Regions from separate parts of the Novilysobacter luteus genome, predicted to be linked through region 2. Evidence: predicted binding sites of a transcription regulator. Region 2 holds the regulator's gene; the other holds the start of a gene.
What was found. Region 2 encodes FliA, which starts transcription of late flagellar genes. Its sites were predicted from a motif close to TAAAGTTTNNCNNNCNNNGGCCGATAA; they were not measured.
Positions count from the first base shown of each region.

Region 1: a site for FliA is predicted at 7,236-7,262, ahead of KOD61_RS03755 (HDOD domain-containing protein). Genes of this name have one in related genera too.

Region 1 is NZ_OU015430.1:803,555-819,329, reverse strand. It holds gene KOD61_RS03785 (L-serine ammonia-lyase) at 1-142, shown strand, start outside; gene KOD61_RS03780 (homoserine dehydrogenase family protein) at 129-1,253, opposite strand; gene metB (cystathionine gamma-synthase) at 1,250-2,467, opposite strand; gene metX (homoserine O-succinyltransferase MetX) at 2,464-3,528, opposite strand; SAM riboswitch class I at 3,597-3,717, opposite strand; gene KOD61_RS03765 (NHL repeat-containing protein) at 3,849-4,979, shown strand; gene KOD61_RS03760 (peptidoglycan DD-metalloendopeptidase family protein) at 4,981-5,961, shown strand; gene KOD61_RS03755 (HDOD domain-containing protein) at 6,085-7,194, opposite strand; gene KOD61_RS03750 (peptide chain release factor 3) at 7,356-8,960, shown strand; gene KOD61_RS03745 (MliC family protein) at 9,041-9,457, shown strand; gene KOD61_RS03740 (hypothetical protein) at 9,544-9,918, shown strand; gene KOD61_RS03735 (AsmA family protein) at 9,931-11,925, shown strand; gene KOD61_RS03730 (CBS domain-containing protein) at 11,951-12,379, opposite strand; gene KOD61_RS03725 (glycosyltransferase family 2 protein) at 12,339-13,385, opposite strand; gene mtgA (monofunctional biosynthetic peptidoglycan transglycosylase) at 13,447-14,169, opposite strand; gene hslO (Hsp33 family molecular chaperone HslO) at 14,267-15,211, shown strand; gene KOD61_RS03710 (XOO1806 family protein) at 15,315-15,775, shown strand, end outside.
Region 2 is NZ_OU015430.1:700,212-715,986, forward strand. It holds gene KOD61_RS03205 (chemotaxis protein CheA) at 1-1,230, opposite strand, end outside; gene KOD61_RS03210 (response regulator) at 1,245-1,610, opposite strand; gene KOD61_RS03215 (STAS domain-containing protein) at 1,607-1,897, opposite strand; gene KOD61_RS03220 (chemotaxis protein CheW) at 1,983-2,654, opposite strand; gene KOD61_RS03225 (ParA family protein) at 2,651-3,424, opposite strand; gene motD (flagellar motor protein MotD) at 3,426-4,394, opposite strand; gene KOD61_RS03235 (flagellar motor protein) at 4,405-5,145, opposite strand; gene KOD61_RS03240 (chemotaxis protein CheA) at 5,193-7,001, opposite strand; gene KOD61_RS03245 (protein phosphatase CheZ) at 7,189-7,815, opposite strand; gene cheY (chemotaxis response regulator CheY) at 7,812-8,204, opposite strand; gene KOD61_RS03255 (RNA polymerase sigma factor FliA) at 8,251-9,003, opposite strand; gene KOD61_RS03260 (MinD/ParA family protein) at 9,000-9,893, opposite strand; gene KOD61_RS03265 (flagellar biosynthesis protein FlhF) at 9,880-11,670, opposite strand; gene flhA (flagellar biosynthesis protein FlhA) at 11,745-13,811, opposite strand; gene flhB (flagellar biosynthesis protein FlhB) at 13,808-14,977, opposite strand; gene fliR (flagellar biosynthetic protein FliR) at 15,005-15,775, opposite strand, start outside.

The DNA of each region.
Region 1 (15,775 bases), 100 kb from region 2:
CATGGCGATGCGCGGCGACGGCAAGCACAAGGTCTCGCTGGACAAGGTCATCAAGACGATGCGCGACACCGGCAACGACATGAAGGACAAGTACAAGGAAACCAGCCGCGGAGGCCTCGCGGTCAACGTCATCGAGTGCTGATCGCCCCGGACTGCGCGGCGATCCGCAGCGCATCGTCCAGCAGCGCCGCCGCGGTGACCCCTGCCCCCGCACCCGGGCCCTGGATCACCAGCGGCTGCGTGCCGTAACGGTCGGACCAGATCGCCAGCCGGTTGTCGGTACCGGTTCCGCCGCACAAAGGGTGGTCGTCGGCCAGCGACTCCAGCCCGACGCGCGCACGGCCGTCCTGAAGCCGGGCGATGAAACGCAGCTTCTCGCCACGGCGATACGCCTCGGCGAAGCGCTCGCGCAGCGGCCGGTCGAGCGCTTGGAGCCGGGTGTCGAGTTCGTCTGCCTCTACCTGTGCCAGGTCCGGCGGCACCAGCGATCCGACCTCGACCGCGTCGGCCTCCAGCTCCACACCGGCGGCGCGGGCCAGGATCAGCAACTTGCGTCGTACGTCCTCGCCCGACAGGTCCTCGCGGGGGTCGGGTTCGGTGTAGCCCGCGTCGCGGGCGTCACGCACGAAGCCCGAGAACGGCCGCTTGCCGTCGTAGTGGTTGAACAGCCACGCCAGCGATCCGGAGAGCACGCCGGCAACCGCGTGGATGCGGTCGCCACCGGCCCGCAGGTCGCGGATCGAACGCAGCAGGGGCAGCCCGGCGCCGACGGTGGCGCTGTCGCCGTAGTGGCTGCCGGCGGACTGGCTGGCGGCATTGATCGCGCGCCAGCGTTGCAGCGACGTGCCCTGCCCGAGCTTGCAGGCCGTCACCACGTGGATGCCACGCGACAACCAGCCTGCGTGCTGCGCGGCAACCGCGTCGCTGGCCGTGGCGTCGAGCACGATGCGCGGGACCTGGCCGCACAGCGCGTCGTCGATCCGGGCCAGCCCGGGCGGCTCACCACCGCGTACCGGCCTCGTCGCCAGGCCGGTCATCGTCCGTGGACACAGGCCGTCTGCCGAACGCGCCGCGAAGCGCGAGTTGCCCGCATAGCACAGCGACAGGACTGCACCATGCCCTTCGTCCTGCAGCGCGGCCAGCCGGTGGAGCACGGCGGTGCCGACCGTGCCGGTGCCAAGCAGTGCGAGTCGCACCTCCGGGAAGCGCCGGGTTGAACGCGGCGCGTGCACCGCTGCGATACGCGCGCTCACCGGCTGCTCCGTTTCGGCTGCCCCTGCAGCGCGACGACCCGGTCCAGCGCCGCGGCGATATCGGCCCGGAGGTCGTCGGCGTGCTCGATCCCGACCGAGAAACGCAGCAGTCCGTCGCCGATGCCGGCCGCCGCGCGCGCCTCTGGCGACATTGCCGCGTGGGTCATGGTGGTCGGATGCGCGACCAGGCTTTCCACCCCGCCGAGCGACTCGGCCAGGGTGAAGCAGCGCAGCCCGTCGAGGAAGGCCCGGACACCGGCCTCGCCGCCTTCGATTTCCACGCTGAGCATCGCGCCGAATCCGCTTTGCTGACGGGCGGCGATCAGATGACCCGGATGTGCGGCGCGGCCCGGCCAATGCAGTGCGCGCACGGCTGCGTGGCCGTCCAGCAACTCGACCAGCGCCGCGGTGTTTTCCTGGTGGACGCGCAGGCGGGCATCCAGAGTGCGCAGTCCGCGCAGCGTCATGAAGCTGTCGAACGGTGAGCCGGTGATGCCCAGGCAATTGGCCCACCACGACAGGCGCTCGTGCAGCGCCGCGCTGGCCGCCACCACCGCGCCGCCGACCACGTCGCTGTGGCCGTTGATGTACTTGGTGGTCGAGTGCACCACGACATCGGCGCCGAACGCGATCGGCTGCTGCAGCGCCGGCGACAGGAAGGTGTTGTCGACCACCGCCAGCGCGCCGGCGGCGTGCGCGGCCTCGATCACGAAACGCAGGTCGGTGATGCGCAGCAGTGGGTTGGACGGCGTCTCGATCCAAACCACGACCGGCCGTTCGGCCAGTGCCCCGGCCAGTGCACGCGGGTCGGTCAGGTCGACCGTGACCAGTTCGAACGCCGCCTTGTCGGCGAGTGCATTGAACAGCCGCCAGCTGCCGCCGTATCCGTCGTGCGGTACGACCAGGCGGTCGCCGGGTTTGAGCAGCGCGTGCAGCACCAGCGCGATCGACGCCATGCCGCTGGCGGTTACCACGCCACCCGCACCGCCCTCCAACTCTGCCAGTGCGTCACCCAGCAGGTCGCGCGTCGGGTTGCCGCTCCGGCTGTAGTCGTAGCTGCGCTTCTCGCCGAAGCCGGCGAAGCTGAAGTTGCTCGACAGCACCAGCGGCGGGGTCACCGCACCGAACGCGGTGTCATGGTCGATCCCGGCGCGCACCGCGGTGGTACACCCGCGGCCGGCGCCTGCGGGGACCTGGAGCTGGTCGACGCTCATGCCGCCACCTCCTGGCCGGCCAGCGCCTCGGAGAGGATAGCGGAAATCGCCGGCCCCTCCTTCAGGAAGGCATCGTGGCCATACAGCGACTGCAGGATATGCAGGCGGGTGTCGCCGCGCAGGCGCTCGGCCAGCTCGACCGCATCGGACACCGGGACAAGCCGGTCGTCGGCGACCGCCACCACCGTCACCGGGACCCGGATCGATTCGGGGTTGAGCGCCTGCAGGTCGATCGACTCCGACAGGCGCACGAACGCGGTCGGCGCGAAGCGGTTGGCGAACGTCGCGCCGCAATGGTCGAGGTAGTCCTCGGCCCCCACACGCACCCGGTCGCCGACCACCGTGGCGGCCTCGAAGCGCCGGTCGAATTCCGCCGACGTGCGGTAGCTGAGGATTGCCAGCTGGCGCGCAAGCGCGAGGCCATGGCTGTCGTCGCACTGCAATGCGCCCAGCGCGACCGCGCGTCGCTGCAGCGCGCGCCACGCACTCGCGTGCGGGTGGGAGCGGTGGCAGCCGCTGATGGCGACCAGCCGGGACAGCCGGCTGGAATGGGCGGCGGCGAACTGCAATCCCACCATTGCGCCGTAGGAGCAACCGATGAACGCCTGCAGGCGCTCGACCCGCAGTGCGTCCAGCAGGGCCGCGATGGCGTCGGCCTGGTCGGCCGGGTCCAGCGGCACGTCCAGGCATCCGTCCGCACCCAGCCAGTCGAACGCGAGCACGCTGTGCCGGCGCGGGTCCAGCGCCTTGCCGTCGCCGCATTGCGCGTCCCACCAGCCGCGGCCGGGCAGCGCGGCGCTGGCGGCGACGTGGCGGTCGGCCGAAATGCCGCCAGCAACGAAAACCGTCGGCAGCGTCACATCGCCGAACCGCTCGTAGCGGAGCGTCAGCGCACGGCGACCGGCATGGCGTAGATCGAGGACGACATCGACTTCACCGCGGGCGACCAGGGGGGTGCCGACGCGGGTCGCGCACGCGGCGTCCAGCGCGTCACCGACCACCCGGGCGGCAGCCGGGCCGGTGCGGGGCCGGGACGGAACGGAAAGGATCTGCAGGCTCATGGTGGCTTCCTTTGAGGGACGGAGCCATCGAGCTGACGGGCACACGCGCTCCCCGCAGGGACCGCGCGCAACCATCTTCCGGAGACCGGCCAGCCGGCGTCCGCAGGAATTGGCACCTTCGCGACGCTTGCGCGCCGCTGGGTTGCCCCGGCTTCAAAGGGCCTGTCCCTCAGCCGGTCTCGATGGATGTGCGGCGGATTCTGCTCCCGGCTCCGGACCATGTCAATCGCTTCATGCGTATGAAGCGATCTATCAAATCGGTTGCATGTCGCCATTTCCGGCCCGTTCAAATCCGCGGGCAGCACTTACACTTCGCGCCCATGAACCTGCGTCTTCCCCTGCTCGCGCCTGTCCTGCTGCTCGCGGCCTGCGCCACGCCGCTCCATTCCCCCGCTCCCGGCGGCGCTCCTGTGGTGGATCCGGCTTCCACATCCGCCATCGGTCCCGCGCCGGTGACGCTCACCGAGCGTTACCTCGCACACGCCGCGCCGGGCGACGAGCTCGACTCGCTCGCGACCTGGCCAACCCCGGACGGCGGCACCTGGCTGATCGCCACTGCCAAATCGAGTGATCGCCTGCTCGTGTTCGACGCCGACAGCGGCGAGCAGCTGCGCGCCGTGGGCGGGCCGGGTACCGGGGAGGGCCGGTTCGACCGCCCCAACGGCGTGGCGGTGCATGGCGACCACCTGTTCGTGGCCGAGCGCGACAACCGGCGCGTGCAGGTGCTTGCGTTGCCCGGGTTCGAGCCGACCGGCAGCTTCGGCCACGCCGAGCTGCGCAGTCCGTACGGCTTGTGGATCAACGAGATCGCGCCGGGTGAGCTGGAGGTCTACGTCACCGACAACTTCATGTATGGCGAGCGCTACGACGTGGTCCCGCCGGCGGCCGAGCTCGACCAGCGCGTGCGTCGCTACCGGGTGCGCCACGACGCCGACGGCCGGCTGCATAGCCGCTACGCGGGTTCGTTCGGCGACACCGGCGCCGACGCGCTGCACGTGGTCGAGTCGATCGCCGGCGACCCGTCGCGCCAGCGGCTGCTGATCGCCGACGAGCGCTTCCTGACCGCCGACGGCGGCATCGCTTCGACCCTGCGCGAGTACCGCTTCGACGGCCGCGCGACCGGGAAGAGCCTGCCGCACGACATGTTCGCCGCCGAGGCCGAGGGTGTCGCGCTATGGGCCTGCAGCGCCGAGACGGGCTACTGGCTGGCGGTCGACCAGCTGGAGCCGCGCACCGTGTTCCACCTGTTCGAGCGCGACAGCCTGCGCCCGGCCGGCAGCTTCCGCGGCGAGACCACCGCCTTCACCGACGGCGTGGTGGTGCATGCCGCGAGCACCCCGACGTTTCCCCATGGGGCGTTGTTCGCGGTGCATGCCGACTCCGCGGTCGCGGCGTTCGACCTGCAGCTGATCGCGCGCGGGCTGGGGCTGGCAGCGGAGTGCGGCGGTTGACGTGGACGCCTCGTCGGTCAGCAGCCGTACCTGGACGCGGATCCTCCAACGGCTGATCGCAACGACGGCCGTAGCCATCGCCCTGCTGGTGCCCGCGCACGCGGGCCAGGTCTACCGGTGGACGGATGCCGACGGCGTCACCCACTACGGCGACCGGCGCCCCGCACCCGACACGCGGGTCACCACCATCCCGGTCCCGGTCGAGCCCGCGCCGATCGCCCGGCTGCGGATCGAGCCGGTCGACGGGGGCTGGCACGCCTGGGCCGACAACAGCCTGGCCGGGCCGATCGAGGTGATGCTGCATTACAGCCGCCGCGAGAACGTCGACAGCCGCCCGGCCTTGCCGGCCCGCGCCACCGTCGCCGCCGGCGCCAGCACGCTGGTCGCCGAGCTGTACACACCCGACCGCACCCGCGCCACCGGTTTCGAGCTGCGGATGGACAGCCTGCCCGGCCACCCCAGCGCGGCCCCGCGCGACGTGGTCTACCGGCTGCCGCTGCAGGCGCGCACCGCGCGCGTCGACCAGGGGCACGGCGGCAGCTTCAGCCACGGCGACCCGGAAAATCGCTACGCGATCGACTTCGCGACCCCGGTGGGCACGCCGGTACTGGCCGCCCGTGCGGGCGTGGTGATGCAAACCGAGGGCGGTTTCGGCCAGACCGGGCTGGACCGCGACCGCTACGCCGGGCGTGCCAACTTCGTCCGCGTCCTGCACGACGACGGATCGATGGCGCTGTACGCCCACCTCGCGTCCGGCGGCGTGCTGGTGCGCAGCGGCCAGTACGTGCGCGCCGGGCAGCAGGTCGGCGTATCCGGCAACACCGGCTTCAGCACCGGGCCGCACCTGCACTTCGTGGTGCAGGTGAACCGCGGCATGCGGCTGGTGTCGCTGCCCTTCCGGATGGCGGGGCCGGACGGATTGCTGGATCTTGGTGCGGACGCGCCGTCCGCCGCCCGAAACGCCCCGGGAAGCTCCTTGTAGGAGCGGCTTCAGCCGCGATCGTGGAGTGACACGGGCGCACGATCATCCGATCGCGGCTGAAGCCGCTCCAACAGACCCGGGTCCGTGGGCAGACTCCTCCGCCTGGCGGGTAACGCCTACCAGCTACGCCGCCTCGGACAGCTGCGCGCCCAGCAGCCGCCACTTCGGCAGCTTGTCGATCTGGCCGACCGATCGCAGGTAGGCCTCGTCGACCGGGGTATCGGCGACCAGCGCCGCGGCCACATGCACCGCACCGGCGACCCAGAAGCCGGACATCCGCATGCGGCCCGGCTGGTGGTGGTTGGCGACCGCCTCGACGATCGGCATCGGCAGGCCCCACAGGCCGAGGAGGTAGGCACCGGCCTCGGCGAAATGCGGGCCCTCGGGGTTCTGCTCGGTGCCGTCGGGCAGCGTGCTGCGCATCCCCGGCAGCAGCCGGCCGACTTCGGCCAGTAGGCCGGCGGTCGCGGCCAGTTCGGCGCTGGAACCGCCGAGGATCTGCGCGGCCAGCCGCGAGGTGCGCAGCGCGCGCGCCTGCATCGCTTCGCGGTCGATCCCGTCGACCTCGGCCGGGGTCCCGAAGGCCTCGGTCGCGAGTACCAGCTGCTGGGTGTTCTGCAGGCCCAAACGCGTCACCGCGGCGCGGATGTCGGTGACCACGCGCCCGGCCGAGAAATACGCCGAGTTGCACAGCCGTAGCATCTTGGCGGCCAGCACCGGGTCCTGCGACAGCAGTTCGGCGACTTCGGCGCTGCTGGTCTCGGGGTCGCGCAAGAGCTGGGTCAGGTCGAGGTAGAGCTTGGGCGGCGGCGGCAGCGATTCGATCCGGCCCACCGCCTCCTTCAGCACCGGGTTGTCCAGCAGTTCGCGCAGTTCGACTACGCTTTCGACTGCCTCGATCAGCTCGCCCGCGTCCAGCGGCTGCCGCAGCAGGCGATGCGCGCTGGCCATCGAACGCAGGGCGTCGGCGTCCTGGCCGTCGTCGAGCAGCAGGATCCGCACTGCTTCCGGGTGGCGCTCGCGCAGGGCGGCCAGTACCTCGGTGCCACGACGGTCGCCCGCCTGCATCTCGCAAACGACGACGTCGATGGCCTCCACGGCCGTTGCGCCGTTGTCGAGCAGCGTGGCGGCGTCCTCGAGCCAGCGGGCGTTCCAGTCCAGTCCGAAATCCGACAGCGCCTGATCCAGCTCGCTGGCCCGACCGCGCTCTTTCCCCACGATGACAATCTGCACCTTGATTCCTCTCGCGCTGCGGTGTCCCGCCTCCGCTAGCGGTATCGGCCATTGCCGCGTCGACTGAATGGCCGCATGTGTGACTGCGTGGGCAGTTTCGGCCAACCGCTATAATCCGCGCCCTCCCCTTGCCTCCCGGTGCGCCCGCGCGCGCCGCGCCCATGTCCGACGTTTCCCAAGAAGCCCTGCGCCGCCGCACCTTCGCCATCATTTCCCACCCCGACGCGGGCAAGACCACGCTGACGGAGAAGCTGCTGCTGTTCGGCGGCGCGATCCAGATGGCCGGCTCGGTGAAGTCGCGCAAGACCACCCGCAGCGCCACCTCGGACTGGATGGCGCTGGAGAAGGAGCGCGGCATCTCGGTGACCTCGTCGGTGATGCAGTTCCCGTACGACGACCACATCGTCAACCTCCTCGACACCCCCGGCCACGCCGACTTCGGCGAGGACACCTACCGCGTGCTGACCGCGGTCGACTCGGCGCTGATGGTGATCGACGTGGCCAAGGGCGTGGAGGAGCGCACCATCAAGCTGATGGAGGTCTGCCGGCTGCGCGACACGCCGATCATGACCTTCATCAACAAGCTCGACCGCGAGGGCAAGGACCCGATCGACCTGCTCGACGAGGTCGAGTCGGTACTGGGCATCCAGTGCGCGCCGGTCACCTGGCCGATCGGCATGGGCAAGCGGCTGAAGGGCGTGGTCCACCTGGTCAGCGGCGAGGTGCACCTGTACGAGCAGGGGCGCAACTTCACCCGCCAGGACTCGACCATCTTCCCCTCGATCGACGACCCGGCGCTGGAAGCGGCGATCGGCGCGCCGGCCCTGGCCGAGCTGCGCGACGAACTGGAGCTGGTGCAGGGCGCCAGCCACCCGTTCGACCTGGAACGCTACCTCGCCGGCGAGCAGACCCCGGTGTTTTTCGGCTCGGCGGTCAACAACTTCGGCGTGCAGCTGCTGCTGGACTTCTTCGTCCGCCACGCGCCGTCGCCGCGCCCACGCGCCACCACCGGCCGTGAAGTGGCGCCGACCGAGGACAAGCTGACCGGCTTCGTGTTCAAGATCCAGGCCAACATGGACCCGCAGCATCGTGACCGGGTCGCGTTCATGCGGATCTGCTCGGGCAAGTTCACCGCCGGCATGAAGGCCTTCCACGTGCGCAGCGGCAAGGACCTCAAGCTCGCCAACGCGCTGACCTTCATGGCCAGCGACCGCGAAATCGCCGAGAGCGCGTACTCCGGCGACGTGATCGGCATCCACAACCACGGCACGATCTCCATCGGCGACACGTTCACCGAGGGCGAGAAGCTGTCGTTCACCGGCATCCCCAACTTCGCGCCGGAGCTGTTCCGCCGTGCGCGCCTGCGCGACCCGCTCAAGCTCAAGCAGTTGCAGAAGGGCCTGGCCCAGCTCAGCGAGGAAGGCGCGACCCAGTTCTTCCGGCCGCTGATGAGCAATGACCTGATCCTCGGCGCCGTCGGCGTGCTGCAGTTCGACGTGGTCGCCTACCGGCTCAAGGACGAGTACGGCGTCGACGCGATCTTCGAGCCGGTGACAATTGCAACGGCGCGCTGGGTGCGCTGCGGCAACGAGAAGAAGCTGGAGGAATTCCGCGACAAGAACGCGATGAACCTCGCCGTCGACGCCGCTGGCCAGCTGGTCTACCTGGCGCCGACGCGGGTCAACCTGCAGCTGGCGCAGGAGCGCGCGCCCGAGGTCGAATTCCTGGCCACGCGCGAGCATGCCCACGCGGTGGCGGCCGACTGAACCGGCGGCCACGCGCTCACGCGGCGCTGGCATGGCGGGCGCTAGGTTCGGGCCGGTCTCCCACCATGAGAGGTCCGGCGATGAGGCATCGCTGCGTTCCGCTGCTGGTTGCCACCTTGGGTGCCGCCACTGTGCTGGCGGCCTGTGACGGGCCGGACGCCCCGCCTCCGGCCGCCCCACCCGTGGCGGCCGGGACGGCAACACCCGAGGCTCCCTCGCCCCTGCCGGTCGATGTGGCCAGCGGCGACCCGGACCACGCGACGTACCGCTGCGACGAGGGCAGCCTGGTCGAAGCGCGCTTCGGCCATTACGACGCCACCGTCCGGCTCCCCGACGGAACAACGCGGACCCTGCCACGCGCCGAATCGGCCTCGGCCGGCGGAAGCGATGTGTACGTAGGCGGCGACGCCTTCATCGAGCGCGATGGTGACCGCCTGCAACTGTCGCGTGGCGGCGGCGACCCCGTCACGTGCCTCCGGGACGGCGGGACGGACTGAATGCAGGACAACGCATTCACCCGCGCTTGATCGGCGGCTGTCGAAGGTGGATGCCCAACCCGACCCAGTCATCACGGAGCGGCGCCATGGCCATCACTCGCCCGACCCTGTTGTTCGTGTCCTACCTTGCGGTCTTCGCACTGGTCGGCTGCAACGCCCAACCCGATGCCGACCTTGAGGCCCCGGTGGTGACCGAGCCCGGTGCCGCCCCGGTCGAGCCCACCGTGCCGGACGACGAAGCCGTGACCATGCGCTACAGCTGCGATGGCGGCTGGAACGTGGCGGTCAAGGGCGATGTGGTGGAGGTCACCGCCGACGACGGGCGCGTGATCCAACTGCAGCGCATCGACGACCGCAGCCCGCCGCTGTTCGCTGGCGAGGCGCTCGAGTTCGCGGTGGAGGACGGCGGCGCAGTACTTGGCCAGGATGAAGGCGGCCCCATCGCATGTCGGGCCGACTGACCGCTCCGGCCAATGGCCACCCCGACACCAAGCGGCTCACCCGACCCCCAGCACACGGAGACGGACGGGACTCCGCCCGCCTCCGCTGGCGCGCGCGCCAGGCAGCAGGTGGTCCGCCACCCGTGGTTGACGGCGCTTGCAGTGCTGGCGCTGGCCATCATCGTGCTGCTCGTGCTTTGGGACTGGAACTGGTTCAAGGGTCCGATCGAACGCCAGGTGGAGGCGCGCACCGGGCGTGACTTCGAGATCGGGGGCAACCTCGACGTCGACCTGGGTTGGGTGCCCGTGATCACCGCGGAGGATCTCTCGTTCGGCAATGCGGACTGGGCCAGCACGCCGCTCATGGCGACCACCCGGAAACTCGAGCTGGCTATTGCGATCAAGCCGCTGCTGCGCGGCCGGGTACTGATCCCCGACATCCGGCTGGCCGCGCCGCGGCTCAACCTCGAGCGGGGCGTGAAGGGCGGTAACTGGAAATTCGGCGAGCCTGGCGATGGCGAGGTCGAGTTCCGCCGCATCCGGGTCGACGAAGGCGAGCTGGCGTTCCTCGATGCCGCCAACGACACCGACATCAAGGTGGACATCGCCACCGCGAAACCAGGCAAAGGCGACGCGGCACCGCCGATCCTGGTCGAGGGAGGCGGGCGCTGGCAGGGCAACGCGTTCACCCTGGAGGGCACGGCCGAGTCGCCGCTGGAGTTGCGCGACCCCGACAGCCCATACCGCATCGATGCCCGCGCCCGGGCGGGCGACACCCACGCGCATGCCCGCGGCACCCTGCTGGACCCGCTGCGCCTGCGCGACTTCGACCTGCAGCTCGCGCTGGGCGGCAACAACCTCGCCGACCTCTACCCCTTGCTCGGTATCGCGCTGCCTGACACGCCGCCGTACAACCTCGATGGCCATTTCGCCCGCGACGGCAGCACGTGGTTCTACAACGGGTTCGACGGCACCGTCGGCGACAGCGACCTTGCCGGCGATGCCAACGTCGACACCGGCGGCCCACGCCCCTACCTGCGCGCGGACCTCCACTCCCGCCGGCTCGACTTCGACGACCTGGCCGGTTTCGTCGGCGGCGCCCCCGACACCGGCGGGGGCGAGTCGTCCAACCCCGAACTCGCCGCCCGGGCAAGCCAGCAACAGTCGAGCGGACGCGTGCTGCCCGACACCCCGTACGAACTGGACAAGCTGCAGGCGATGGATGCCGACGTGCGGCTGCGGGCGGCGCGCATCAACGCCCCATCGTTGCCACTGGACGACATGGACGCGCACCTGCTTTTGGAGAACGGCTTGCTCCGGTTGGACCCGCTCAACTTCGGCGTTGCCGGCGGCGACATCCGTTCGACCATCCGCATGGACGCGCGTGAATCCCCGATCCGCACCCGCGCCGACGTCAACGCCAGCGGGCTGGACCTGTCCAGCCTGCTGCCGGAGGTCGAACTGGCGAAGAACGCGATAGGCAAGGTCGGGGGCCACGTGCAGCTGGCCGGCAGCGGCAACTCGGTGGCCGCCATGCTTGGAAGCAGCGACGGCGAAGTGGCGGTCGGCATGGGCCGCGGGCGCATCAGCAACCTGCTGATGGAGATGGCCGGCATCGACCTGGCCGAGATCATCAAGTTCAAGCTCACCGACGACCGGTTGATCCCGGTGCGCTGCGCGTTCGGTGATTTCAGCGTCGCCGGCGGGGTCATGACCGCCCGCTCGCTGGCGTTCGACACCACCGACACCCTCCTGGTCGGCGAAGGCACGATCAATCTCAAGGACGAGCGGCTGGACCTGGTGATCAAGCCGCGCCCGAAGGACCGCAGCCTCTTCGCGTTCCGCTCACCGCTGCTGGTGGATGGGAGCTTTGCCAACCCGGACCTGCGTCCGGACATGGGGCGCATCGGCCTGCGTGCCGCAATTGCACTCACGCTCGGCAACATCGCCCCGCCGGCCGCGCTGCTGGCAACGCTCGAGCTCGGCCCCGGAGAGGATGCGTCCTGCGGCGGGCGCTACGCCAAGTGACCAGGCGCGATGCCGCGGTTGTCGATCAGCTGGCGATGTAGCGCTGCAGCTGGTCCAGTTCGACTTGCTGGTCCTCGATCACCGCCTTGACCAGGTCCCCGATCGACACCACGCCTAGCACCTCTCCGCCCACCACCACCGGCAGGTGGCGGATGCGTCGGTGGGTGACCACCTGCATGCACTGGTCGACGGTGTCGTCCAGCCCGACGGTGACTACGTCGGGCGTCATGATGTCGCGCACGGCGGTGTCGGAAGAGGACCGGCCCTGCAACACGATCTTCCGCGCGTAGTCGCGTTCGGACAGGATCCCGACCAGTCGCGCGTCCTCGATCACCAGGACCGCGCCGATGCACTTTTCGGCCATCAAACGCACCGCGTCGATCACCGGTACGTCCGGACCGATCGCAAAAACCTCAGGCGCTTTCGCTTCGAGCAGGTGCCGCACGTTGCGCATGGCCGTCTCCTTCGACGAGGTGGACCTGCCCGGAGGATACCCCGGAGGCCGGACGCCACGTGTCAATGAGGTACAGCGGGCGCTGCTTGGACTCGTCGTACAGCCGCCCCAGGTACTCGCCGATCAGCCCCAGCGCGATCAGCTGCACGCCGCCGAGGAACAGGATCACCGCCATCATCGTCGGCCAACCCTGCACCGGGTCGCCGAACGCGAGCGCCTTGACCACCACCCATACGCCATAGCCGAACGCGACCATCGCCGTCAGCAGGCCGAGGTAGGTCGCCAGCCGCAACGGCGCGGTGGAGAAGCTGGTGATCGCCTCCAGCGCAAGGTTCCACAGGCGCCAGTAACTGAACTTGCTGGTGCCGGCGACGCGTGGCTCACGGTGGTAGGGGACCGCCACGCGATTGAAGCCGACCCAGCCGAACAGCCCCTTCATGAAACGGTGGCGCTCGCGCAGCCGACCCAGCGCCGCCAGCGCGCGCGGCGAAAGCAGCCGGAAGTCGCCGGTGTCGGCCGGGATCGGCGTCTTCGACAGCCGACCAATCACCCGGTAGAACGCGTGCGCCGAGCCGCGCTTGAGCCAGCCCTCGCCCTCGCGCTCGATCCGGGTGCCGAACACGTCGTCGTAGCCGCAACGCCACTGCTCGACGAAACGCGGAATCAGTTCCGGCGGATCCTGCCCGTCGGCGTCGAGGATCAGCGCCGCGCCCTGGTCGACGTGGTCCAGCCCGGCGGTCAGCGCCAGCTCCTTGCCGAAATTGCGCGAAAGGCGCAGCAACGCGATACGGCGGTCACCCGCCGCCAGCGCCTGCAGCACCGACCAGGTCGCATCGGTGCTGCCGTCGTCGACGTACACCACGCGGCAGTCCAGCCCGTGCGTGGCGGCGACGTCGTCGAGCACCGCGGCCAGGCGCGGTTGCAGCACCGGCAGGCTCTCGGCCTCGTTGAAGGCGGCGACGACGACGGTCAGGCGGTTGTCGGTGGCGTGGGTATCTGCGCTCATCGGCCGCATGTTAGCCCGCGACCCATGCGTTGTCGGTCATCGCCGTGCGCCGCAAGTCCCGTTACTCCAGCCCGTCGAGATAACCCGTGCCGCCGATCTGGCGCATCTGTCGCTGGATCGCCCGCGTGCGGCGCTGCACGTACGGGCCCGGGCGCGCCGCGCTGTAGCGTTTCGGACTGGGCAGCACCGCCGCCAGCCGGGCCGCCTCGGCCGGCCCAAGCTCGAACGCATCCTTCCCGAAGTAGGTGCGGGCGGCGGCCTGGGCCCCGTAGACGCCATCGCCGAACTCGGCGACGTTGACGTACACCTCGAGGATCCGCGCCTTCGGCCAAAGTGTTTCGATCAACACCGTGTACCAGGCTTCGATGCCCTTGCGCACCCAGCCGCCGCCGCTCCACAGGAACAGGTTCTTGGACACCTGCTGGCTGATCGTGCTGGCGCCGCGCAGCCGGCCGCCGCGGGCGTTGTTGCGACGCGCCTTCTCGATCGCCTCCAGGTCGAAGCCGTGGTGCTCGGCGAAACGCTGGTCCTCGGAGGCGATCACCGCCACCGGCAGGTGCGATGACACCTGGTCGCGGTCCCGCCAGTCGTATGCGATGCGGAACCCGCCATCACCCTGGCCCCACGCCTGCAGCACGCGGGCGGCCATGAACGCCGAGAACGGCGGGTCGATGAAGCGCAGCGTGGCCACTTGCAGCGTGCTCACCAGCAGGAACATCAGTGGCAGTGCGAGCAGCCAGCGCAACCAGCGGCGTCGCCGGCGGGTACCCGGGGTCTTCGTCATCGCTTGCACCGGTTGACCTCAGCCCCCATCTCGCGCATCCACCCATCACTGGTCTGCACGCATTATCCGCGATGCGCCGACACAGGAACCGCCACCGATGAACCTTTCCGATCCCGCCACCCCCAACGGCGACCAGCGCGCCCCCGACGGCGGCCAGCTCGATCGCTTCCTGATCCAGCAGGCTGGCGTCCGAGGCGTGTACGTCCGCCTCGGCGACGCCTGGCGCAAGATCCGCGACCGCATGTCGGACGTGGACGCGCAGGCACCGGCGGCCATCGAGATGCTGGGCGAGGCGGTCGCGGCGTCGGCGCTGTTCACCGGCCACGCAAAGGTAGAAGGTCGGCTGTCGGTGCAGTTGCGCAGCCAGGGAACGTTGCGCACCGTGTTCGCCGAGTGCACCTCGCGCGGCACAGTACGCGGCATCGTCCAGTTGGCCGAAGAGGCGGGTCCCGTCTCGCGCGACCTGCGGGCGCTCGGCGACGGCGCCATGCTCGCCATTACCATCGAGAACCCCGCCCGCGGCGATCGGGAGCCGGTGCGCTACCAGGGCCTGGTGGCGCTGGAATCGCCGTCGCTGTCGGAAGCGTTCGAGGACTATTTTCGTCAATCCGAGCAGCTCCCTACCCGTCTCCTGCTGGCCGTCGACGACCAGACGGCGGTCGGCCTGATGGTCCAGAAGCTGCCCGGCGACGCTGGCGACGATGACGGCTGGACACGCGTCGGCGCCCTGTTCGACACCCTCGGCGTTGCCGAGCTGCTGGAGGCCACCGGCGAGACGGTGGTCCTCCGACTGTTCCACGAGGACGGAGTGGAGATGCTCGGCGGCAAGCCGCTTTCGTTCGGCTGCTCCTGCTCGCGCGAGCGGGTCGAGTCCATGCTGGTATCGCTCGGCGAGTACGAAGCCCTCGCGGCGGCGGCCGATGGGGAAGCCAAGGTCCGTTGCGAGTTCTGTGGGGAGCAGTACATCTTCACCGAGGCCGAGGTACGAACGCTGCTCCAGGCCCACACATCGGACCTGGAGGCACCGGAGCGGTCCCAGTGAGCGTCTTCACACGACGTTGATTGTTAAAGATTCATAAACACCCTAAGATCGAATTTCGTGGCATGGGGAACTACACCGGGGCTTCCCGGTCGTATCGACATCAATGGACCTGCGTCTGCTCCGACTGCCGTTAACCCTGTTCCTCGCCCTTGGCGTGGCGGCGGGCGCGTACGCGCAGAACGGCAAGGCACCGGCCCATGGGGACTCCACCGTCCTGCCGGTATGGAACAACGCCAGCGGCAAGCTCGAGGCGGTACTGCTGCTCGAGCCGACCGGCAACTCGACCACCAGTGCCCGCTGGCGGGTCGGCCGGACCACGCTTGATGCGGCGTTCGGCCTTGAAGCCGGCGACACGCTCGGGTTGGTATGCGACCGCAAGACCGGCCTGGCCAGCGCCATCGGCAACCTCGCCAACCACTGCCTGCTCGCCGCACTGGAGCAGGACGGAAAGCGTGCCAACGGCAGCAAGCAGTCCAGCGTCGGTGCCGGCATCAGCCGCGCCGGCACCCGGCTCGCGCTGGCGGTCGGCAAGGGCCGCGACAGCATGCCGGCCTGGCTGAGCCC
Region 2 (15,775 bases):
TTCGGCCGGCATTTCCAGGCCGTGGTCGATCGCGTTGCGCATCAGGTGCACCAGCGGGTCGACGATCTTCTCGATCACGCCCTTGTCCAGCTCGGTCGCCTCGCCCCTCGTCTTCAGCCTTACCTTCTTGTCGAGCCGGGTTGCGAGGTCGCGCACCATACGCGGGAACCGGCTGAAGGCGAACTCCACCGGCAGCATGCGCACGCCCATGATCGCTTCCTGCAGGTCGCGGGTGTTGCGGTCCAGCTGCTCCAGGCCGCCCAGCAGCGCTTCATGTGTGTTCGGGTCCAGCCCACTGGACTGCTGGCGCAGCATTGCCTGGGTGATCACGAGTTCGCCGACCAGGTTGATCAGGGCGTCGACCTTGGCGACGGCCACGCGGATCGAGGTCTCGGCGTCGCTGGCGCGGCGCGCGGGCACGTCCGCGGCGTCCGCGCCGAGGGCGGGCGCGGTAGCCGCGGCCGCATCGTCGGCATCCGGTGCAGCAGCGGCCGCCTCCGGCTGGACCGCGTCGATGGTCAGCTCGCACTGGTCCTCGACCCAGGCGAACGCCTCGTCGATCGCACCGCGGGCGACGCTGCCGGGCAGCATGAGGTCCCACGCCAGGTGGGCCTCGAACGGGTCGAGTTCGGAAAACGGTGGCAGGCGGTCGTCCAGGCAGGTCGCGCCGAGCTCTCCGAGGCTTTCGAGCTCGCGCAGGATCCGCAGCGGGTCGTTGCCGCTCATGAACAGCGACGGCTCCGGGCGGAAGCCGATGCGCCAGTGGTCCGGGCCGCCGGCCGTCATTGATGCGTCGGAACCGCCCGCGGCGCCGTCCACCGTTTCCGGCGACGCGCCGGCGAGGATCCGGTCCAGCCCGGCGCGCGCATGCGCGAGGGCCGCGTGGTCGATCGCGCCGTCACCGTCGCCGTCGCCCTGTTCGGCGGCGGCGAGCAGGCCACGCAGCACGTCGACCGCTTCCAGAAGCACGCCCACGGCGCTGCCGTCCAGCACGCGCTGGCCGCTGCGGGCCTGGTCGAGCAGGGTTTCCAGCAGGTGGGTCAGGTCGGTGACCCGGCCAAAGCCGAACGTCGCCGCGCCACCCTTGATCGAGTGCGCGGCGCGGAAGATGACGTTGACGACGTCGGCGCTGGCGCCACCGGCCTCCAGTCCCAGCAGGCCGGACTCCATCGCGTCGAGGCCTTCGCGGCTCTCCTCGAAGAACGCGGCGTGGAACTGGGTGATGTCCATGGCGCCGGGCTCCCTCAGCCCAGGACCTTGCGGACCGTGGCGAGCAGCTGGTCGGGGTCGAACGGCTTGACCAGCCAGCCGGTTGCGCCCGCGGCCTTGCCTTCCATCTTCTTGTCGCCGCCGGACTCGGTGGTGAGCATCAGCAGCGGCGTGAACTTGTAGTTGGGCAGCTGGCGCAGCTGGCGGATGAGCTCGATTCCGTCCATCCGCGGCATGTTGACGTCGGTGACGACCGCGTCGAACGACGCGGTGCGGGCGATGTCGAGCGCGGCCTGGCCGTCTTCGGCCTCGCGCACGTTGAAGCCGCCCGATGACAGTGCGAACGCGACCATCTGCCGCATGGAGGTGGAGTCGTCGACGATCAGTAGGTTGGCGCTCACGCGGGGTCTCCGGAGGGTGTATCTACGCCGAGGCTGGCGGCGAGCGCGAGCGAACGCGCGGCGTCGGCCAGGGTCGGCGAGGCGAGGGTGACGATGGTGCTGCGGCCCGCCGCGGCGCGGTCGCGCACGAAGGCGTGCAGCAGCTGCAGCCCGGCCGCGTGCACGCGCCGTACCTGGTCGCCGGCCAGCTGCACCGGCGCGTCGTCCTCGAGGTGCGGCAGCAGCGTGGCCTGCAGTTCGGCGACGTGCTCGATGCCGAGGTCGGGTTGCAGCGACAGTTGGGTCATGGTGGCGGGCGTCGGGCGGCGGGATGTCGTGAGGATTAACGGCGGTGTTGTGGCGGACTTGAGGGGAACGCCCCGTTCGGGCGGCTTACGCGAACAGCGCGTTCGCATCCAGCAGCACGACCGGACTGCGGCCGATCCGGGCGATCCCGAGGATCGCGCCGGCATCGCTGCCCGACAGCGGCGGCTCGATGTGCTCGCGCGCCAGCGTGGCAACGTCCTCGACCGCGGTCACCAGTACGCCGATCAGCTCGTCGTCGCGTTCGACAACGACGATGCGCGACTGCTCGCTTTCGACCACGTCGGCGCTGCCGAGCCAGCGGCCCAGGTCGAACACCGGGACGATGCGCCCGCGCAGGTTCATCACGCCGAGCACGGCCGGCGGGGCGTTGCGCATCGCGACGATCGGTGCCACGCGGACCACCTCCTGCACGCGGAGCAGTTCGAATGCGTAGTGGTCACGGCCGATGCCCAGGCGCAGCCAGCGGCCGGAACCCGAAGGTCGCGCCAGCCGGTGGGGTACCGTGGCGGACGCATCGGGCGAGGTGTGCCGCGGCATGTCTGCCGGGGCCTGTCGCGCGGCGGACGCAGGTGGGGGCTGCTCTGCAACGACGGGCGCGGCGACCACTGCGGGCCCGGGCGCGGGGTGTGCCGCAGCCGGCGCGGTCATCGCGATGCCGGGCATCGCAGGCAGGGCCGCGACATCGGCGACGTCGCACAGCAACTCGTCCAGGTAGGCATCGACCGCCAGGGTGGTCATGCGGCCTCCTGCTGCCGCGGCATCGCGGCAAGCAGCCAGTTGAGTGCGGAGCGGTAGGCGTCGGCGCCGCGCCCGGTGGGCAGCTCGGCCGCGGTCAGCGTGGCGGGGTCGCGCAGCCGAGTGTCCATCGGGATCGCCTTCGGCCAGACCCGGCCCTCGTACAGCTCGTGCAGCCGGTCCAGGCTCTGCACGCCCGAACGGGTACGGCGGTCATACAGCGTCGGCAGCACGTGCCGCGGCAACGGCCGCCGGCGCGAGCGCTCGACCATGTCGGCGGTGCGCAGCATGTCGGCCAGGCCGTGCAGGGCGAGCGGATCGGTCTGGGTCGGCACCACCAGCCGGTCCGCCGCCGCCAGGGCATTGACCATCAACAGGCCCAGCGTGGGCGGGCAGTCGAGCACGGCGTAGTCGAAGTTGGCGCGGGCGGCATGCAGCGCGCGGCCGATCGACAGGCCGAGCCCGGCCTGGGTCGCGCCCCGGCGCTCCAGCGTCGCCAGCGCCGGCTGCGCGGCGACCAGCAACAGGTTGTCGATGGCGGTGCCGCGTGCGAGCGAGCGCAGCTCGGCGGCGCCACCCGTGTTGAACAGGTCGTGGCTACCCGCCGGCGGCGGGTCGGTCGGCACCGCGAACGCGCGGGTCAGCGAGGCATGCGGGTCGAGGTCGATCAGCACCACGCGGGCGCCATCGGCGGCGAGGCCGCGCGCCAGGCATAGCGAGGTGGTGGTCTTGCCGACGCCGCCTTTCTGGTTGGCGATGGCCCAGGTCTGCATGTCAGGGGGCTCCCAGGGCGCTGCCGCCGGCCGCGGCGTCGGGCAGCGGGAAAAGCGGTTGCACGTCGCTGGCATCGGCCATCACCGGCGGCATCCGCTCGGTGACGGCATCGGGGCCCTGCGGCGCGGCGAGGATCACCAGCAGCACGCGGCGGTTGGCGTTGCGACCCTCGGCGGTGGCGTTGTCGGCAACCGGCTGGTGCTCGCCGAAACCGACCACGGCCAGCCGCTCGGGGCCGACACCGGCGCCGATCAGCTCGTGCACGACGCTGCCGGCGCGCGCTGCCGACAGCTCCCAGTTGGACGGGAACTGCACGGTGCGGATCGGCTGGTCGTCGGTATAGCCCTCCACGCGCACGGCGTTGGGCTCGTCGCGCAGCACGCCGGCCAGCCGGCGCACGGTTTCGGTTGCCACCGCGCTGGGTACCGCGACGCCGCTGGCGAACAGGATGTCGCTCTGGATCTCGACCTCCAGGAAGGTCTCGCTGCGACGCACCGTCACCAGCTTGCGGCGAACCAGGTCCGACAGCGCTTCCTGGATGCGCTTTCCGATCGACTGCAGCTGCTCGGCGCGCCGGCTCTGCGGTCCCTCGGCCGCCTGCATCGCGGCGGCCGTGGCGCGGGCCGTCTGCCCGAAGGTCGGCATGTCGAGCACCTGCAGCATGCGCGGCGAGTTGATCGGGGTCGCGGCCGATGGCCCGGCCTTGGAATCGGGCGTCTGCATCGACGGACGGTCGAACGAGGAACCGCGCAGCTGGGTCTGGCCAAGCTGGATCGGCGAGATGGTGCGCGGCGCGCCGCCAAAGGCCGACGACAGCGAATCGGCCAGCACGCGGTACTTGCCCTCGTTGAGCGAGGAGATCGCGTACATGACCACGAAGAAGGCCAACAGGAGCGTCATCAGGTCGGCGTACGGGATCGCCCAGGCCTCGTGGTTCTGGTGCTCCTCGTGGCGATGGCGGCGACCCATGCGCGGCGCCTCAGTGGACGAAGCCGTTGAGCCGCGCCTCGATGTTGCGCGGGTTCTCGCCCTGGGCGATCGCGATCAGCCCCTCGACGATCATCTCGCGCTCCTGCGCCTGGTGGCCGATCAGGCCCTTGAGCTTGCTCGCGATCGGCAGCAGCGCCAGGTTGGCCAGGCCGATGCCGTAGATCGTCGCGGTGAACGCGGCGGCGATGCCGTGGCCGAGCTGGCTCGGGTCGGCGAGGTTCTTCATGACCGCCATCAGGCCCAGCACCGCGCCGATGATGCCCAGCGTCGGCGCGTAGATGCCCATCCCCTCGAACACCTTGGCGGCGGCGACGTCGCGGTCGGACTGGCCGTGCAGCTCGATCTCCAGCATCTGCCGGATCGCCTCGGGCTCGACGCCGTCGACCACCATCTGCAGGCCCTTGCGCAGGAACGGATCCTCCAGCGCCTGCACCTCCGCCTCCAGCCCGAGCAGGCCCTGGCGGCGGGCGGTGCCGCTCCACTCGACGATGCGCGAGATGATCGCGGTGCGGTCCTGCATCGGCGGCTGGAATACCCAGCGCACGATGCGCAGGGCACGCTTGAAGGTGTCCATCGGCGTCTGCACCAGGATCGCCGCGATGGTGCCGAGCACCACGATCACGAAGGCCGCCGGCGACCAGAGGCCGGACAGCCCCGCGCCCTTGAGCACGCTGCCGCCCAGCAGGGCGCCAATCGCCAGTACGGTGCCGATGATGCTGAGCCTGTCCATTGTCCGCGTTATCGGTTCGTGGGCCGGATTCTTGAGGTCGCCATCGCTCAGCGACCCCCGCGCACGCCGGTGCGGTACAGCGCGTCGACGTCGAGGATCAGCGCCATGCGGCCGTCGCCGATCAGGCTGGCGCCGGCGTAGCCGGCCAGCCCGCGCAGCGTCCGAGGCAAGGCCTTGATCACCACTTCCTCGCGCCCGCGCACGCTGTCGACCGACAGGCAGAATCGCTGCTCGCCGGACTGCAGCACCACGGCGGTGGAGTCGGCCAACGTCGTCTCGGGTACGCCGAGCCACCGCCGCAGCGACAGCAGTGGCACCGGCTGCTCGCGCAGGTCCAGCACGGTCTGGCCGTCGACCTGCATCGCCGCGCCGCGCTCGTGCGACAGCACTTCGACCACGCGCACCAGCGGCAGCGCGTAGACGTCGCCGGCCAGTTCGACCAGCAGGGTCGGCAGGATCGCCAGCGTCAGCGGGACGCGGATCTGGAAGCGGCTGCCGCGACCGGGTTCGGACTGGATCTGCACCTCGCCCGACAGTTCGCGGATCTTCGACTGCACCACGTCCATGCCGACGCCGCGCCCTGACAGGTCGCTGACCTCCGCGCGGGTGGAGAAGCCGGCCATGAAGACCAGCTGCAGGCACTCGTCGGGAGTGAGCCGTGCCGCGGCCTCGGGTTCTATCAGGCCCTTGCGCACGGCGCTGTCGCGGATCCGGTCGGGGTCGATGCCCGCACCGTCGTCGCGCACCTCGATGGCGACGTGGTCGCCTTCCTGCTGCGCGCTCAGCACCACCTGGCCCTGCGCGGGCTTGCCGGCGGCCAGGCGGTCGTCGGGGCTTTCGATGCCGTGGTCTATCGCGTTACGGACCAGGTGCACCAGCGGGTCCGACAAGGCCTCGACGAGGTTGCGGTCCAGCTCGGTCTCCGCGCCGATGACCTCCAGCTCGACCTTCTTCTGCAACTGGCGGGCGACGTCGCGTGCGAGCTTGGGGAACCGCGAGAACACGCGGCCGACCGGCTGCATGCGCGCCATCATCACCGCCGACTGCAGCCGCGAGGTGGCCGCGTCCAGCGTGGTCACCGCGCGGTCGAGTTCGTCGTCGCGCAGGCGCGGGCGGATCGTCTTGAGCCGGTTGCGCGCGAGCACGAGCTCGCCGACCAGGTTGACCATCGCGTCCAGCCGGCGCACGTCCACGCGGACCGTCGGGTCTTCCTGGTGCGCGGCGGCGGCGGGCTTGCGCGGCGCGGCGGGTGCAGCGGGTGCCGGTAGTGGCACCGCCGGTGGGCTGCCCGCGGTCGGGGAATCGGATACGGCCGACGTCCCCGGCGCGCCATCAGCCTGGATGCCGGGAATGCCGCCGTTGCCGTGCAGGCTGTCCAGCAGCGCTTCGAAGTCGAGATCGTCGATGTCGTCACCGCCGGCAGCCGGGCCGCTGGCGTCCGCCTGTGCCGTCGCGGTCGCCGATGCACCGGCACGCAGGGCGTCGAGCAGGCCCTGCGGCGCCGGCATCAGCACTTCGCCGGCGGCGACGCAATCGAGCAGGTCCACCAGCAGGTCGAGCGACTGCTGGGCACCGTCGAAGGCCTCGGCGTCGAGCGGCACCTCGCCGCTGCGGGCGGCATTGAGGCGGTCCTCGACCGCATGGCAGATCGCCACCATCGGCGGGAAGTCGAGGAAGCCGGCACCGCCCTTGATGGTGTGGAAGCCGCGGAACACCGCATTGAGGCATTCGCGGTCGGCCGGGCTGCGCTCCAGCGCGACCATCTGCTCGCCCAGCTGGTCGAGGATCTCGCGCGCCTCGATCAGGAAGTCCGCGCAGATATCGTTGCCGGTGTCGTCTTCAAATGCAGCATTCATGGCCTGCCCCCTGCCGCCGTAGGAGCGACGTCAGTCGCGAACCACTGACAACCGGATGGACGGCGCCAATCCAGGACGCGCACGATGGCCGCCCCCGCGATCGTCGCGGTGTCGCGGCGTACCTCAATGGTTCGCGGGTCGCGACTGACGTCGCTCCTACAGGAATGGGTGCGGCGGCGCATGGGCGTCAGAGTCCCAGCGAGGACAGCAATTCGTTGGCGTCGTCCTGGGTCGCCGGGGCGGCGTCCAGTCCGGCGATCGACGGGCCATTGCCGCGATTGGACAGGTGCAGCGGCTCGCTCGGGCCGGTGACGTCGCCGAGGCCTTCCTGCACGGCGCGCACCAGCTCGACCACGCGCAGGATGATCTGCCCGGTGAGGTCCTGGTACCCCTGCGCGGCGGTCATTTCCGACAGCCGCTCGCGGATGCCGGCAATGGCGTCGACCTGGGTGGCGTGCCCTTCCTGCAGCTTGCCAAGCAGGCCCGAGCATTCCTGGATCAGGTCCAGGGTGCGCATGCTGGCGGTCTCGGTGAGGGTCACCACGTGCTCCAGGCGGGCGCAGGCGTCCGGCAGCGAGCCGTGGCCGGTGTGTTCGGCGGGGCCGCCGAGCGCCAGTTCCAGCTCGCGCGCGATCCGCGCCAGGCCCTGCACGAACGGCTGCGTGCGCCACTGGATCAGCTCGTCCACGTTGGCCCGCCAGCCGGCATGGTCGTCGTGCTCGAGCGCCCACAGCGCCGCATGCAGGCGCCGCGTGATCAGCTGGCGGTCCTGCACGGGGATGGCCGTGGCCGGCGAACCGGCATCGGTGCTCACGCCGCGCTCTCCAGCCGCTCCCAGATCTTGCCGAGCTTGTCGCCCAGCGTGGCCGCGGTGAACGGCTTGATCACGTAGCCGTTCACGCCAGCCTGGGCGGCCTCGATGATCTGCTCGCGCTTGGCCTCGGCCGTCACCATCAGCACCGGGGTCTTGGCCAGGGTGGCGTCGGCGCGGATCGCCTTGAGCAGGTCGATGCCGGGCATGCCGGGCATGTTCCAGTCGGTGATCACCAGGTCGAACGGACCTTTGCGCAGCTCGACCAGCGCGCTGGTGCCGTCGTCGGCCTCGGTGGTGTTGAAGAAGCCCAGGTCGTTGAGCAGGTTCTTGACGATGCGGCGCATGGTCGAGAAGTCGTCGACGATGAGGATCTTGATGTTCTTTTCCATGGGTCAGGCTCGTGCGGGTGTTCGGGAATGGGGGGCAGCGGCGCAGTCAGACGTCCTGGTCGAGCTGGGCTTCCTCGCGCCAGTCGCCCAGGCGCGCGCGCAGGCGCAACATCGCCTGGCCGTGGATCTGGCAGACCCGCGACTCGCTGATCGACAGCACCGCGCCGATCTCGCGCAGGTTGAGCTCCTGCTCGTAGTACAGCGACAGCACCAGCTGCTCGCGTTCGGGCAGGTCGCCGATGGCGCCGCCGAGGGCTTCGCGGAACGCGGAGTGCTCGAACTCGCGCGCCGGGGTCGCGTTGGCGGTGGACGCCAGCCGCGGCTCGCCGTCGTGCTCCTCCAGGTGCGCATCCAGGCTGATCAGCTGGCCGCGCGCGGCGTCCTCCAGCATGCGGTGGTACTCGTCGAGCGATACCTCGAGCCGGGCGGCGACCTCCTGCGCGGAGGCGGCACGGCCGGTGTCCTGCTCGACACCGCGGGTGGCGGCGACCACGTCGCGGTACTTGCGATGGACCGAGCGCGGCACCCAGTCGCCACGGCGGATCTCGTCGATCATCGCGCCGCGGATGCGGATGCTGGCGTAGGTCTCGAACGCCGCGCCCTGGTCGGCCTGGAAATTGCGACCGGCGTCGATCAGGCCAAGCATGCCGGCCTGGATCAGGTCGTCGACCTCGACGCTCGCCGGCAGGCGCGCGGCGAGGTGGTGGGCGATGCGGCGCACCAGCTCGCCGTGGCGCTCGACGATGAGCGCGGTGTCGCTGGGCTGGTGGGCGCGGTAGGCGGCTGCGGCGGTGCTCATGCGGCGGCACTCCGGGACGGTTGCGCGATCAGGCGCTCCATGAAGAACTCGACGTGGCCGCGCGGGCCCGGCGGGCTCTGCCACTGGCCGGCACGCCGGGCGATGTCGCGGAACGCGGCCGAGGCGGGTGCCGACGGGAACGCGTCGACCACCGCTTCCTGCCGCTGCACTGCGCGGCGCAGCCATTCGTCGCGCGGGATCGCGCCCAGGTAGTTGAGGGTCACGTCGAGGAACTTGGAGGTGACGCGCTGCAGCTTGTCGAACAGCTGGCGCCCCTCGGCCGCGTGCTGCACCTGGTTGGCGAGGATCTGCACCCGGCTGACGCCGCGGTCGCGGCTGAGCACCTTGATCAGCGCGTAGGCATCGGTGACCGAGGCCGGCTCGTCGCAGACCACCACGATCACGTCCTGCGCCGCCTGGCAGAAGGTCAGCACGCCGTCTGCGATGCCGGCCGCGTTGTCGACCACCATGGTGTCGATCGGCACGTCCAGCTGGCTGAAGGCGTGCACCAGGCCGACGTGCTGCTGCGGCAGCAGCTCGGTCATGTGGCGCTTGCCGGAAGCGGCCGGGACGATCCACATCCCGCCGGGGCCTTCAAGCAATGTGTCGCGCAGCTCGCAGCGACCGGCCAGCACATCGGCCAGGGTGAAGCGGGGCGACAGCCCGAGCATCACGTCGACGTTGGCCAGGCCCAGGTCGGTGTCCAGCAGCAGGGTGCGCTGGCCGGCGTTCTGCAGCGACAGCGCGAGGTTGACCGAGACGTTGGTCTTGCCGACGCCGCCCTTGCCGCTGGCGACCGCGATCACTCTGACGGGAGCGGGGCGCACGGACTCCGGCGCAGCGCCGGGCTGCGTCGCCGGGAAAGCGGGATTGTGGTCAGGCGACGGCATGACGGTCCTCGGTGGCAAGGGGGTTATCGGCAGCACGGCGCAATTTCTCCAGTTGCAGCACGAGGCGGGAGGCGTCGGCGTGGGCGAGGTCGGTCGCGACCTGCTGTCCGGCGGTGGTGTAGGCCAGGCTCAGGCCGTTGCGGATCACGGTCGACAGCGCGGCGCCGAGGCGGCCGGTCTCGTCGAGCTTGGTCAGCACCACGCCCTCGGGCGTGGCCATGCGGTACCGGCGGACCACCTCGTTCATGTCGTGCGGGTGGCCATTGGCCGGCAGCACCAGCAGGCTGCGCACGTTGCGGGTGGCGCGCAGCCAGGTGATCTGGCCGAGCAGGGCGCGGTCGCGGGCGCCATAGCCGGCGGTATCGACCACCACCAGCGGGTAGTCCTGCAACTGGTCCAGGGTCTGCTGCAGCGCCTCGGGGCCGTTGGCCTCGCAGACGGTGATGCCGAGGCGGCGGCCGTGGGCGTGCAGCTGCTCGCAGGCGCCGACGCGCTCGAAGTCGGTGGTCACCAGCGCCACGTCGCGGGCCCTGTGGCGGGCGGCAAAGCGGGCGGCGAGCTTGGCCGCGGTGGTGGTCTTGCCGGCACCGGTCGGGCCGACCAGGGCGATCACGCCACCGTCGTCGATAGGCTCCTCGCGGCTGATGGTCAGCATCCGCGCCAGCTCGGCCAGCATCGGGGCATGCACCCGCGCCGGGTCCAGCGCCGGGTCGATCTTCGCTGCCAGGGTCTGCGCCAGCGTTTCGTCGCAGCCGTAGCCCAGCAGGGTGTCGAATGCCGCGGCGCGCGCCGGCGAGCCGCGCAGTCGCTCAACCGCGAACTGCCCCATCTCGCGCTCGATCAAGTGGCGCATGGTGGCCAGTTCCTCGCGCATCGCGGCGACGGCGGGATCGGCGTCCCAGCGCGGGACGGCGTGGAGGTGGCGGTCGGTCGCGGCGGCCTCGGCGGCCTCGTCGTGCCGCGCGACTGCGTCGGTGCTGTCGTCCAGTTCGGCGACCGGTGCGAGCGACAGTTCGATCGCCTCGGCGGTGGCTGACGGGTGCGCGGGTTCTGCTTCGGGCGCCGGCTCGGGCAACGGCTCCAGGCTCAGCTCGAGCTTCGGGGCGGGCGTGACATGGACCTGCGGCGCAGCGGCGGCCTCCGCAGCCTCCGGCGACGGGTGCTGCCGCGGCGGCGCAGGCGGGGAAACCGGGGTGGCCGGCATCTGTGCGGCCGGCGCAAGCGCGGCGGGCGACAGGCTGACCACGTCGTTGGCGGGTTCGGCGTCGGCGACGTTGGCCGGCACCGCGCCGAGCGCGGCCATCATCGCGTCGAAGCGGCTCTGGCCGGCCTCGGCCACAGTGGCATCGTTGCGCGCGGTGTCGCCGTGCGAGGCGCCGGAGGTGAGCTCGGCCAGGGTCGGTTCGTTGGAGGCCGGACGGACCGTGTCGCCGATCTTGAACACCGCGCGGGCACGGGTGGCGAGCGTTTCGCGGACCGAAGGGGCGGGGGCCGTGGAGGCCGCGGCGCGCGCGGCGGAAGGCACCGCGGCGGAAGGCACCGCGGCGGGTTCGGCGGCGGCTGCCGGCGCGGCATTGGCGGTGGTCGGCGAGATCCGCGGCGTCGCCGCACGAAGGGCCTGGTGCACAAGCGCCTCGTCGTAGTCGGTGGCCGAGACCACCTCCACCCCTTCCGGACACGGACGGTTGGAGAGGATCACCGCATCCGGGCCTTGTTCGTCGCGGACCATCCGCAGCGCGGTGCGCATGTCGCTGGCAATGAATCGCTTGATTCTCATCAACTACCCCTGACCACTCCGGCGTGTGCCGTTCTCGTTGCGTCCTGCACCGCCGTGGCGGTGCCTCGTTGTGTTCAGCCGATCGCGCCGACCAGGCGCAACCGTTTGTCTTCCGGCACTTCCGTGTAGGCCAGCACCGACAGCGCGGGGACGCTGTGGCGGACCAGCCGCGCGATGGTTGCGCGGATGCCCGCCGGGACCAGCAGCACCGCGGGTTCGCCGCGGCCTTCCTGCTGGGTCACGCACTCGCTGAGGTTCTGGTGCAGCCGCTCGGCAAGTCCGGGTTCCAACGCGGCCCCCTGGCCGTTGACCGAGTCCTGCAATACCCGTTCCAGCGCTGGCGCCAGGGTGTAGACGGGCAGTTCCGGGTTGAGCCCGTTGAGCTCCTGCACGATGAAGCGGCCCAGCGCGGTGCGGACCGCGGCGGTCAGCGTGGCCGGGTCCTGGGTGTGGGCGCCGTGCTCCAGCATCGCCTCGACGATCTGCCGCATCTGCCGCAGCGGCACCTTCTCCACCAAGAGCGACTGCAGCACGCGCACCACCACCGACAGCGGCAGCAGCTTGGGCGTCAATTCCTCGACGAGCTTGGGCGCCGCCTTGCCGACACTGTTGAGCAGCTGCTGCGCCTCCTCGTGGCCGAGCAGTTCGGCGGCGCGCTCGCGCACCACGTGGGACAGGTGGGTGGCCACCACGGTGGCGGCGTCGACCACGGTGTAGCCCAGCGACTCGGCGTGCGCGTGCTGGCTCTTCTGGATCCAGACCGCGTCCAGCCCGAACGCCGGGTCCTTGCCGGGGATGCCTTCCAGTGGGCCGAACACCCGGCCTGGATCGAGGGCGAGCTCACGGTCGGCATGCAGCTCGCCGGTCGCCACCGGCACGCCGTGGACGAGGATGCGGTACTGGCCGGGCGCCAGCTCCAGGTTGTCGCGCACGTGCACGGCCGGGATCAGGAAGCCCAGGTCCTGGGTCAGCTTGCGGCGCACGCCTTTCAGGCGCGCCAGCAGTTCGCCGCCCTGGCTCTTGTCGACCAGCGCGATCAGCTTGTATCCGACCTCCAGCCCGAGCGGCTCGACCGGGCGCACCTCGTCCCAGCTCAGTTCGGCGGTGGTCGGCGCGGACGCCAGCTCGGCGGCCTCGTCCTCGACCCGCGCATCGGTCGCGCCGCGCTTGTGCAGCCGCCACGCCGCATAGCCGAGCACCGCGGCCAGCACCAGGAACGGCAGGTTGGGCATGCCCGGCACGATGCCGACGAGCCCCATCAACAACGCGGCGACGATCAGTGCGCGCTTCTGCCCGAACACCTGCTTGCGTACCGCCGGGCCCATGTCCTGCTCGCGGGTCGCGCGGGTGACCAGCATTGCCGCGGCCGTGGAGATCAGCAGTGCCGGCAGCTGCGCCACCAGGCCGTCGCCGATCGCGAGCAGCGTGTAGGTCTGGGCCGAGTCGCCGAAGGCCATGTCGTGCTGCAGCAGGCCGATCAGGATGCCGCCGACCAGGTTGATCACCAGGATCAGCAGGCCGGCGATGGCGTCGCCACGGACGAACTTGCTGGCACCGTCCATCGAGCCGTAGAAGTCGGCCTCCTCGCGCACTTCCTCGCGGCGCGCGCGGGCGTCCTCGCGCGACAGCAGGCCGGCATTGAGGTCGGCGTCGATCGCCATCTGCTTGCCGGGCAACGCGTCGAGGATGAAGCGGGCCGAGACTTCCGAGATGCGCCCCGAACCCTTGGTCACCACCACGAAGTTCACGATGGTCAGGATCGCGAAGACGATCAGGCCGACCGCGTAGCTGCCCCCGATCACGAACTGCGCGAACGACTCGATCACGTGGCCGGCCGCGGCGGGGCCTTCGTGGCCGTGCAGCAGCACCACGCGGGTGGAGGCGACGTTCAGGCCCAGCCTCAGCAGCGTGACCATCAGCAGCACGCTGGGGAACACGGAGAACTCGAGCGGCCGCTTGACGTAGACCACCGCCATCATCACCACCAGCGACAGCGCGATGTTGATGGTGAACAGCGCGTCCAGCATCAGCGGCGACAGCGGCACCACCACCATCGCCAGCATCGCCAGCACGATGATCGGCGCGGCGGCGCCGTTGCGGATCGCGGCGGCGATGCCGGAAAGCCGGCTCCCGGTGCTCATCGCGTCGGCTCCCCGTCACCGTTGGCAGGCCCGGCCGCCGTGTCCGGCGCACCGTCGGCGCCGACGTCGACCTGGGCCAGCACCGGCATCGGCCCGTGGGACGGGTGCCAGTGCCTGAGCTGGTACACGTAGGACAGCACCTGTGCGACGGCAGCGTAGAGTTTCACCGGGATTTCCTGGTCGACCTGCGCCTGCCGATACAAGGCGCGTGCCAGCGGCGGCGCCTCCAGTACCGCGACCCGGTGCTTGCCGGCCACGTCGCGGATCGCCAGCGCCATCTCGTCGACGCCCTTGGCCACCACCCGCGGGGCGCGCATGTTGCCGGCGTCGTACTTGAGCGCGACCGCGTAGTGGGTCGGGTTGGTCACGACCACGTCGGCGGTCGGCACCGCCTCCATCATCCGGCGCTGCGACATCTGCTGCGCGATCTGGCGGACCTTGGCCTTGACCTCCGGGTTGCCCTCCATCTCCTTGAACTCGTCGCGGATCTCCTGCTTGGTCATCTTCAGCTTGCTGCGGTGCCGATAGTGCTGCCACGGCACGTCGATCGCGGCCAACAACGCGAGCGAGCCGACCATCGCCAGCAGCGCCCACAGCGCGGTGTCCAGGCCGGTGGCGATGGCCTCCTCCAGCGACATGCCGGGGATCGCCAGCAGCTTGTGGAAGGCGCGGTAGACCATGGCGCCGCCGACGCCGAGTACCAGCCCGACGCGCGCGAGCGAACGCAGTAGTTCGGCCAGGCTCTCCTTGCCGTAGATGCGGCCGAGGCCGGTCATCGGATTGAGCCGCTTGATGTCGGGCTGCAGTGCCTTGCCCGAGAACCGCAGGCCGCCCAGCAGCGCCGGGCTGATCAGGCAGGCGAGCAGGGCGGCGGCCAGCATCGGCAGCACCGGCAGTACCAGGCCACCGGCCAGCCGCGCGCTGTGGGCGAGCAGCCGGTCGGGGTGGCCAAGCAGGGCCGGGTCGAGGATCAATGCATCGCGCAGCCAGCCCTGGCCGGACGCACCGAGCGAGGAGGCGGTCATCATCAGGGCGATGGTCGCGGTGCCGAGCACCGCCACGTTGCCGAGTTCGCGCGAGCGCGGGACGTCGCCCTTTTCGCGGGCTTCGCGCAGGCGTTTCTCGGTAGGTTGTTCGGTGCGGTCGTCCTTGTCTTCGCTCGCCATCTGCTCGCCGGCCTTGCTCTGCGGTTGCTACGGGGTCAGTGCGCGGGCGGCGAGGAAGGCATCCTCGAACAGCCGCTGCACCGGCCCCTGCAGTTCCCGTGCCAGCAGGCTCAGCAGGACCAGGCCGACCAGCAACGCGACCGGCAGGCCGATCTGGATCGGATTGAGCGAGGCGGCCGCGCGCGACAGCACGCCGAACGCCAGGTTGGACGCCAGCAGTGCCATCATCACCGGCAGCGCCAGCAGCAGGCCGACGCGCAGGCAGGTGCCGAAGAACGCCGGCAGCGCGGCGAGGAAATCGCCCAGGTCGGCCAGTGGCGTGCCGATCGGAAGTGCCCGGTAGCTGTCGACCAGCAGGTTGACCAGCGCCAGGTGGCCGTCGAGGGTGAAGAACAGCAGCCCGAACACCAGGAAGAACCACTGCGACAGCACGTTCGACGATGCGCCGCTGAGCGGGTCGGCCATGGTCGCGAACGACAGGCCCATGCCCTGGCTGATCAGCTCGCCGGCGAATTGCCCGGCCTCGAAAGCCAGCCGCAGCACCAGCCCCAGCGCGATGCCGACCGCGAACTCGCGGACCACGTTGAGCACGGTGGCGGCGTTGACCGCGGCCGGGGGCGGTTCGGGCAGTACCGTCGACATCGCCGCGGACAGCGCCAGTGCCAGGATCAGGCGCGCCTGCACCGGCATGCCGCGTCCACCCACCATCGGCAGCACCTGCAGCGCGGCGCCGATGCGTAGCAGGTGCCATAGCACCGCGGCGAGCATGCCGAACAGGTTGAGCCCGTCGACGGTGGT